Regions from separate parts of the Cupriavidus sp. GW822-FHT02D05 genome, predicted to be linked through region 3. Evidence: predicted binding sites of a transcription regulator. Region 3 holds the regulator's gene; each other region holds the start of a gene.
The links. Region 3 encodes sigma-54, which starts transcription at its own class of promoters, with help from an activator protein. Its sites were predicted from a motif close to TGGCANGNAANCTGCTTT; they were not measured.

Region 1 (3,229 bases), on a different contig from region 3:
CTGCACGAGCCCGCCCACGCGGTCTGGCCAATGGCCGCCTGCAACGCCTGGTTGAAGCGCGTCACCACCTCCGGGCGCACCTCCATGGAGGCGAAGCGCGCCGAGCGGCAGGCCTGGATGCACCGCAGGACATAGCGGGCCTGGCACTCGAGCATGAAAATGATGGAGTTGTGGCCCAGGTTGGTATTGGGGCCGTACAGCACGAACAGGTTGGGAAATCCCGGCGCCGTCATGCCGAGATACGCCTCGGGATCCTCGCGCCACTGATCGGCCAGGGTGCGGCCGTGGCGGCCGGTGATGCGGATCGGCGCGAGGAAGGAGCGGGCGTCGAAGCCGGTGGCGAAGACGATGGCGTCGGCCCGATGCCTGGCGCCGTCGGCCGTGACCACGGCGTCGGCTTCGACGCGCTCGATGCGGGCGGTCTCGACATGGACGTTCGGCCGCTTGAGCGCCTGGTAGAAATCGTCGGAGATCAGGATGCGCTTGCAGCCGATCGGGTAATCGGGTGTGAGCTTGGCGCGCAGCACCGGGTCGGGAATCATGTGCGCGAGGTAGCGGCGCGCCAGCGTTTCCAGTTCCCGGTTGCGGCCGCTGTCCCGCTGCATGCGCCCGAAGCGCAGTTCACGCTGCAGGTAGAGGTGCCAGCGATGCAGCCGGGCAGTCCACGGGTGCCGTTCGAAGCGCGCCTGTTGTCCGGGCGTATAGGCCTCGCCGTTGCGCGGCAGCACCCAGTTGGCGCTGCGCTGGAATACCGTCAGCATGCCCGCTTCCGGCGCGATGCGCGGGATGAACTGCAGCGCGCTGGCGCCATTGCCGATCACCGCGACCTGCTTGCCGCGCAGATCGGCGTCATGCCGCCAGCGCGCGGAGTGGAAGGCCGTGCCGGCAAAGTGATCCAGTCCTGCAATATCCGGTGTCAGCGGGCGGTTGAGCTGCCCGGTGCCGCTGACGAGGATGCGCGCGGCGATGATGTCGCCGTTGCTGGTGCGCACTCGCCACAGGCAGGCGGCTTGGTCGTAGCGCGCCTCGGTGACCTCCGTGCCGAAGCGGATATGCCCGAGCAGCCCGAAGCGCTCGGCGCAGTGCTGCAGGTAGCGATGGATCTCCGGCTGGGGCGAGTATGCGCTGGACCAGTCCGGCTTGGGCGCGAACGAGAAACTATAAAGATGGGAGGGGATGTCGCAGCCGCAGCCCGGGTAGGTGTTGTCCCGCCAGGTGCCGCCCACCGTGCCGGCCTTCTCCAGCACGACAAAGTCGTCGATGCCGGCTTGCTTGAGCTTGATGCCCATGCACATGCCGGCCACACCGGCGCCGATGATGACGATCTGGTCCGCGCCGGGCGTCGTTGACGCTTTCAATGGGCTGTCTCCGTCGTGCTTTTTCTGGGTAGTCGCGGCGCATGCGGCAACGCCTTGGCGCGCAATCGAGAGGCCACCATAGAGCCGATTGCGGATTCGGGCAAGGCACGGCGCAACATGCGTGCCGCCATGTGCCCCAATCTGAATCAGCCGGCGGCGGCGCACAGGCTTGGTGCGTGACGTTTGCGCACTATCGTGGTGCGATAGGTGGCCTGGCGGCCTCTGGAGGCTCGCCAGGCCGTGTGCACAGCCTTGTATACAAGCTTGTATGCCATGGCATACTAGTTGCAGAAGAGGTACCCGGGGTGCGTTGTTCCTTTATCCAACACGACAATCTGGGAGCTGCAATGAAAAGACGTGACATGCTGAAGCTGTCGGCGGTAGCCGCCGCGGCCTTGTTTGCAACGGCAGGCGTGAGCCCGCTGGCATTGGCGCAGTCCAAGGAGCCGATCAAGGTCGGTATCCTGCATTCGCTGTCCGGCACCATGGCCATTTCCGAGACTTCGCTCAAGGACGTGGCGCTGATGACCATCGACGAGATCAACAAGAGCGGCGGCGTGCTTGGCCGCAAGCTTGAGCCGGTCGTGGTCGATCCCGCTTCCAACTGGCCGCTGTTCGCCGAGAAGGCGCGCCAGCTGATCACCAAGGATAAGGTTGCCGTCACGTTCGGCTGCTGGACCTCGGTGTCGCGCAAGTCGGTGCTGCCCGTTTATGAAGAGCTGAACTCGCTGCTGTTCTATCCGGTGCAGTACGAAGGCGAGGAAATGTCCAAGAACGTCTTCTACACCGGCGCGGCGCCCAACCAGCAGGCCATTCCCGCGGTGGAATACCTGATGAGCAAGGAAGGCGGCGGCGCCAAGCGCTTCTTCCTGCTGGGCACCGACTACGTCTACCCGCGCACCACCAACAAGATCCTGCGCGCCTTCCTGAAGAGCAAGGGCGTGGCGGACAAGGATATCGAAGAGGTCTACACGCCGTTTGGCCACAGCGACTACCAGACCATCGTCGCCAACATCAAGAAGTTCTCGCAAGGCGGCAAGACCGCCGTGATCTCCACCATCAACGGCGACTCCAACGTGCCCTTCTACAAGGAACTGGGCAACGCAGGCCTGAAGGCCAAGGACGTGCCGGTGGTGGCGTTCTCGGTGGGCGAGGAAGAACTGCGCGGCATCGACACCAAGCCGCTGGTGGGCCACCTGGCCGCGTGGAACTACTTCATGTCGGTCAAGAACCCGGAAAACGAAGCCTTCAAGAAGCAATGGGCGGCGTGGGTCAAGGCGAACAACCTGCCGGGCGGCGACAAGCGCGTGACCAACGATCCGATGGAAGCCACCTACGTGGGCATCCATATGTGGGCGCAGGCCGTCAAGAAGGCCGGCACGACCGATCCCGACAAGGTGCGTGCCGCGATGTATGGCCAGACCTTCAAGGCGCCGGACGGCTTCACCCTGACCATGGGCGAGAACCATCACCTGTACAAGCCGGTGATGATCGGCGAGATCAAGGGCGATGGCCAGTTCACGGTGGTGTGGAAGACGCCCAAGGCCGTGCGCGCGCAGCCGTGGAGCCCGTTCATCGCGGGTAACGAAGGCAAGCCGGACAAGGTGATGTAAGCAGGGCTCCCGCCTGGCGCTCTCCTGCTCCCCCGCTTGGCCTCGCGGCTGGTGAGAGAGGGGAGGGCGCCAGGCAGTGCCTTTGCCTCTTCGCATGCTGTCCGCCGCTTCGGCGCGGTGGCGGCAAATCGTCACGCCGATCAAGGTGACGCGCGTGCTTCGCCGCGCGCGACTCGCAAACCTTATGCACCGACCCTTATCGTTCTCTCTCGCTTCACGGTTGCGCGCCATGCTGGCTGCACTGCTCCTGCTGGCTGC
Region 2 (3,229 bases), on a different contig from region 3:
AGTGGAAGGGGTCAGGCGGGTAGCTTGTAGCCAGTTTCGCCATGTTCGGATGTGTCGAGCCCCTCGACTTCTTTGTCTTCGTCCACACGCAGCCCGCGGCAGCACAGCGAGGCCACCTTGAGTGCGATGTAGCTCGTGGCCAGGCAGAACAGGATGCTGAAACCAATAGCGCCAACCTGGACCAGCATCTGCCCGCCGAAGTCCCGCGCTTCGGGCAAGCCGACGCCGCCCAAAGCGGGCAAGGCAAACATGGTCGTAAGCAGGCCGCCGACAATGCCACCAACGCCATGCACCGCAAACACGTCGAAGGAGTCGTCCAGCCCTAGCGCGGGCTTGAGCTTCTCGACCGCCCAGATGCAGCAAGGCGAGGCGATGGCACCGACCATCAACGCCCCCATGGGCCCGACAAATCCGCATGCTGGTGTGATACCTACTAGGCCGGCGACTGCACCCGTGACAACGCCCAACAAGCTGGGCTTGCCACGGTGCAACCATTCGATGAACAGCCACGACATGGCGCCCGCTGCTCCCGCGAGCATGGTGTTCACGATGACGAGCATGGCAAAGCCATTGGCCAATAGGGCGCAGCCGCCGCAGAATCCAAGCCAGCCCACCCACAGCAAGGAGCCGCCAGTCATGGTCATGGTCATGTTGTGCGGTGCCATGGCGGTGGCATGCAGGCCCTTGCGCGGTCCAACCATCCAGGCCGCCACCAGGGCCGCGATGCCGACATTGATGTGCACCACGTTGCCGCCAGCGAAGTCCTGGCTCCCCCAGACGAAGACCCACCCGCCGCCCCAGGCCATATGCGCCATGGGCACGTAGTTGATGGTGAACCAGACGGTCATGAACACCAGCACTGCCGAGAACTTCATGCGTTCGGCGAAGCCACCCACGATGATGGCTGGCGTGATTGCCGCGAACATCATCATGAACAAGAAGTACAGCAGTTCGGGGATGGTGCCGTGAACCGACTCCGGCGTCACTCCGCTCAAGAAGAGTTTGGAAGCCCCGCCGATATAGGCCTGCCAGTCCCCGCCATCCGCAAACGCGAAGCTGTAGCCATAGATGGCCCACAGCACACAGATGAGCGACGCTACGGCAAACACTTGCGTCAAAACCGACAGCACGTTCTTTGCGCGCGCCAAGCCGGCGTAAAACAAGGCCAGGCCGGGCAGCGTCATCAGCAAAACGACCAATGCACATGTGAAAACAAAGGCGGTGTCGCCAGCACTGATGGTTGGTACGGCCTTCGCTGTCTGAGCCCAGCAGGAGCTGGCCATCAACGCAAAAAGGGCACCTCCCGTGCGAATTCCGTGTCTTGCAGAGCTTGTCATGGCATTCCAGTCAATGGTGAAAAACGTGGCCCGCTGGCCAACTTCTCACCATTGCGCAAGTACCATGCCAGTATTCATGCTGGGAATTAAATATTCCTATTAAGAAGTACTTAAAAGATTACGAAGTTGCCGCGCCGCAATGGGGCGCAATGCGCTCGCGCACTTGCCAATGGTGCGTGGGAACGTGGTCCGGTGAATCTGGAAAGGAATGGTCCGGTCAGCGCCGGGAGCTGAGCCGGGGCGATGAGGCACCGAAAGCGTGGGCATATCGTTCCATCGGATTGGCGCACGCGCCGCTGGTGCACGCCAGCCATTGAGACTGGCAATTGCGCACGACAGGACCAGGCCCCCCGCGCCTATGGTCCGTCCGGCACTCTTGGGCAGTGCGGGGACGGACCGCCCGACAGCCGGCCATCAGCTCACACCGTTATTTGTGACCCTCATGGTGCGGCAGCATGGCATAGACCTGGGGCGGGGAGCCTTCACGCGCCAGCGGAACGCCAGTGTCGTGCGCGAGGGAATCAAGGGCGAGGGCCGGCAACGCCGTCATGCGTGCGACGGCGCGCCCTCATGTTGCACCAATAGAGAGTGACAGCACTGCAGATCAAGACGCGCGGCCGATACTCTGGATCTGCTCCAGTGCCCCAGCTAGCATGGCCTTTAGCAGCGGCTGGACCTGTTCGGCCAGTTCCGATCGATAGTTAAAGGGGGCTTCTTCGTCCATATAGAGGCATTGCGCCATTTCCAGCTGGATGGCATGGACGCACTTGTGCGGCTCGCCGTAATGTCGCGTAATGTAGCCTCCCGTGAAACGGCCATTGGCAACATAGGTATAGCCCCGCCCTCCGGGCATGGTGGCCAGCGGAGCCAGCGCGGCCCGCAGCACCGCGTCGGCACAGGAGGCGCCCGAGTTGGTCCCCAGATTGAGGTCCGGCAGCGTGCCCTCAAACAGCAGCGGCAGCACGCTGGCGATGGAATGCGCTTCCCACAGCAAGACGCAGCCATGCAGCCGGACGAGCCGGTCCAGCTCGGCGCGCAGCGCCTGATGATAGGGCCGCCAGTAGGTCTCACGGCGGCGAGCGATCTCCGCGTCGTCAGGCATCTGACCGGGCCGATAGAGCGGCACGCCCTTGAAGGTTTCAATCGGGCACAGGCCGGTCGTCGTCTGCCCCGGGTACAGGCTTTCTCCGGTTGGCGGTCGATTGAGATCAATAGCGTAGCGAGAGAGCGTCGCATTGAGCACCGAATAACCCTGGTCTTGGGCGAATCCGTAGAGCCGGTCAAGATGCCAGTCTGTGTCGCTGACAATGCTGGCTTCCTCCGACAAGGACGGCAGGATCTCCTCGGGCAAGCGCCGGCCCAGGTGAGGAATCGAGATCAGCAGCGGCAACGTGCCCTGGTGGAGTTCAAAAACAGGCGTGCTCATGATGATGTCTTCAAGGGGTTGGAAATGGCGCGCTCACGACTAGCGCGCCGGAAGAAAGCGCGGGCATAGCCGCGCGCAAGGCTGGCAACAGATCCAGTTCGAGCGTCGTGCGGGTCAAACGCACAATCTCGTCGGCGGTCTGCGACCATTGCGCATCGCGGTACAGTAGATGAAACTCGCGCTGGCCCAGCCTGGATGGCGGCAGCGCCACCACCTGGACTTGGTCCAGCCAAGCACGCGACTGCCAAAGGCACAACGGCGTGCTGATGGCCCAGCCCAGACCGGCGGCCACCACGCTTAGCAAGGGATCGGTCGCGTCAAAAGCAAAACGCTGTGGCATCTCGACGCCCAGGTGGCGCAGGAATCGTTCGACTTGCTGCCCAATGACGGAGCGCGAGGTATAGCGGATCAGCGGTAGCAGTTGCGCCTGGCGTTTGATGTCCAGAGCCTCTCGCAGCGCAGAGCT
Region 3 (3,229 bases):
TGGAGCTGCAGCTCAACGATGGCAAACCCCTGGGCAAGGCCGAGATCGAGCGCCGGCTGGACACCCTGCTGGATGACCTGCAGATTGCCCACCTGCGCGACAACCCGGCGCTGTCGCTGTCCGGCGGCGAGCGCCGCCGCGTGGAAATCGCCCGCGCGCTGGCCTCCGCGCCGCGCTTCATCCTGCTCGACGAGCCCTTCGCCGGCGTCGACCCGATCGCGGTTGGCGAAATCCAGCGCATCGTCAGCTTCCTCAAGGCACGCAATATCGGCGTGCTGATCACCGACCACAACGTGCGCGAGACGCTAGGCATCTGCGACCACGCCTACATCATCAGCGAAGGCGCGGTGCTGGCGTCCGGGCAGCCTGAGGACATCATCGCCAACGAGTCGGTGCGCAAGGTCTACCTGGGCGAGAACTTCCGCATGTAAGGGCGCGCGGCGCCTGCCGCGCATCGCCCCCCGGGCGGCTTCGGTGTCGCCTTTTATCCTTCAAACGATCATAGCGACACCAGCGATAGCAATTTCCGTTCCATCAGTACGGAAGTTGGGCATAAAATAGGTCGCATGAAACCGTCGCTACAGCTCCGCCTCTCGCAGCATCTCGCGCTTACGCCGCAACTCCAGCAGTCGATCCGGCTGCTGCAACTGTCCACGCTTGAACTGCAGCAGGAAGTGGAACAGGCGCTGACCGAGAACCCCTTGCTCGAGCGTGAGAACGACTGGCTGGACAGCCCGTTGCGCGTGTCTTCGGACGGCTCGGTGAACCTGCAGAGCGCGCCCGCGCCAGCGCCCGCCGATGGCCAGGGCACCAGCGAGAACCGCCCCGATGGCGCGCCCGAAGCCGACGACAGCTACTCTGACAGCAATGAGGATTACGGCAGCGACTGGAGCCTGGACGACTTCGCCCGCCGCCCGCAAGGCGAAGACGACGAAAAAACCCCGATGCAGCTGCGCGACGCCGAGCCCACGCTGCGTGAACACCTCATGGAACAGCTGGCGCCGCTCAAGATTTCCCTGCGCGACAAAGGGCTGGCTATCTTCCTGGTCGAGTCCCTGGACGATGACGGCTACCTGAGCACCACGCTCGAGGAAATCTGCAGCGAGCTGCCGGAGGAGCTCGAGTTCGAGGTCGACGAGATCCAGGCTGTGCTCACGCTGCTGCAGAGCTTCGATCCGCCGGGCGTCGGGGCACGCAACGCCGCCGAGTGCCTGGCGCTGCAATTGCGCAGGCTCAAGCATCCGCAGCGCGAACTGGCGCTGAGCATCGTCACCAACCACCTCGAGCTGCTGGCGGTGCGCGATTACACGCGCCTTAAAAAGGCGCTGCAAGTGGACGAACCGGAACTCAAGGCCGCACATGAACTGATCCGCTCGCTCGCGCCCTATCCCGGCCATGCCTACAGCCGGCCAGAAGCGGACTTCGTGGTGCCTGATGTTTTTGTTCGAAAATTGAGCGGCGGATGGATCGCCCACCTCAACCCGGATGTGATGCCGCGGCTACGCATCAACGACATGTACGCGCAGATTTTGCGCGGTGCAAAAGGCGATGCAGGCGCGGCCGGACTGCAGCAAAAGCTGCAGGAAGCACGCTGGTTGATCAAGAATATCCAGCAAAGGTTCGACACGATATTGCGCGTCGCACAAGCCATTGTCGAACGTCAAAAGAACTTCTTCACCCACGGTGAAATTGCGATGCGCCCCTTGGTTTTGCGGGAGATTGCCGATACACTGGGTTTACACGAGTCCACCATCTCTCGGGTGACTACCAATAAATACATGGCAACGCCGATGGGGACTTTCGAGCTGAAGTATTTTTTTGGCTCTCACGTATCCACAGAAACCGGCGGCGCGGCCTCATCAACGGCAATCCGTGCGTTGATCAAGCAATTGATAGGAGCCGAAGACGCTAGGAACCCCTTGTCCGATAGCCGGATTGCCGAATTGCTCGGCGAGCAAGGCTTTGTGGTAGCACGGCGTACCGTTGCCAAATACCGCGAAGCGCTCAAGATTCCCGCGGTCAATCTCCGTAAGACTTTGTAGCCGAGCTGCATCGCCTGCCTGATGCAGCTCTTTCAGAAGGAGAAACGCTATGAACTTCAAGATCAGTGGACACCACTTGGACATCACGCCCCCTCTGCGTGAGTACGTGGAAACGAAACTGGAGCGTATCGTCAGGCATTTCGATCAAGTCATTGGCGTAAGTGTGCTGCTCTCTGTCGACAATACAAAAGAAAAGGACCGGCGGCAGTACGCGGAAATCAATCTACATCTCAAGGGCAAGGACATCTTTGTCGAAGCGCATCATGAAGACCTGTATGCCGCTATCGACGCACTGGTCGACAAGCTCGACCGGCAGGTGATTCGCCACAAGGATCGCGTGCAGAGCCACGACCGTGAAGCGGTCAAGTATCAGATGGCCGCATCGCAGATGCAGCAATGACCGTGCCTGGCGGCCCACATACCGGGCCGTCGGTGTCAGTCCCTTGAAAAATGGAATCAAGCCGCGCCCAGAGCGCGGCTTTTTCGTTGCAGCCTACCCGATCGGGCCACACAGGGGATTCCGCAACGCATATGTACCAGTGTATGCTGTGCAATACATGGTTGACCGGCCTAGCCATTCCGGTGCATGCAGCACCGCTTGAGCGCATCGGCTATTGCAATGCACAAAGCGGAAGCGGGCCTGCTCTATAATGGCCAGACGCCCGACACCGGCATGGGGGGACACCCGGTGGAAACCTCGGGCCTTGGTTTTTTACCTCTTTCCGCCCGGTGGGACGCCTCCTGGCCCCGGGCCTGCTTACTAGAAAACCCTGCGCATTCCACATGAATCGTTTGGCTAAATTGCTGCCACCCGGCAACATCAACCTCGACGTCAGCGTCACCAGCAAGAAGCGCGTGTTCGAACAGGCCGGGCTCCTCTTCGAGAACAACCATGGCGTAGCGCGCGCGACCGTGACCGACAACCTGTTCGCCCGCGAGTCGCTCGGGTCCACCGGCCTGGGCGCGGGGGTTGCGATCCCCCACGGCCGCATCAAGGGACTGAAGCAGCCACTGGCCGCCTTCATGCGCCTGGCCGAGCCGATCCCCTTCGAGTCGCCCGACGGCAAGCCGGTCGCGCTGCTGATCTTCCTGCTGGTGCCCGAACAGGCCACCCAGCAGCATCTGGAAATTCTCTCCGAGATCGCCCAGTTGCTGTCCGACCGCGAGATGCGCGAAGGACTGGCTAC

Region 1: the regulator sigma-54 is predicted to act here: its motif matches at 1,633-1,650, upstream of urtA (urea ABC transporter substrate-binding protein).
Region 2: the regulator sigma-54 is predicted to act here: its motif matches at 1,390-1,407, upstream of AC1RQK_RS09695 (ammonium transporter).

What each region holds. Positions count from the first base shown of each region.
Region 1 is NZ_JBXAOE010000002.1:493,169-496,397, reverse strand. It holds gene AC1RQK_RS04725 (flavin-containing monooxygenase) at 1-1,358, opposite strand, end outside; gene urtA (urea ABC transporter substrate-binding protein) at 1,706-2,971, shown strand; gene urtB (urea ABC transporter permease subunit UrtB) at 3,156-3,229, shown strand, end outside.
Region 2 is NZ_JBXAOE010000006.1:48,137-51,365, reverse strand. It holds gene AC1RQK_RS09695 (ammonium transporter) at 12-1,283, opposite strand; gene hutG (N-formylglutamate deformylase) at 1,942-2,763, opposite strand; gene AC1RQK_RS09685 (LysR family transcriptional regulator) at 2,774-3,229, opposite strand, start outside.
Region 3 is NZ_JBXAOE010000013.1:181,398-184,626, reverse strand. It holds gene lptB (LPS export ABC transporter ATP-binding protein) at 1-431, shown strand, start outside; gene AC1RQK_RS19095 (RNA polymerase factor sigma-54) at 567-2,042, shown strand; gene hpf (ribosome hibernation-promoting factor, HPF/YfiA family) at 2,092-2,442, shown strand; gene ptsN (PTS IIA-like nitrogen regulatory protein PtsN) at 2,826-3,229, shown strand, end outside.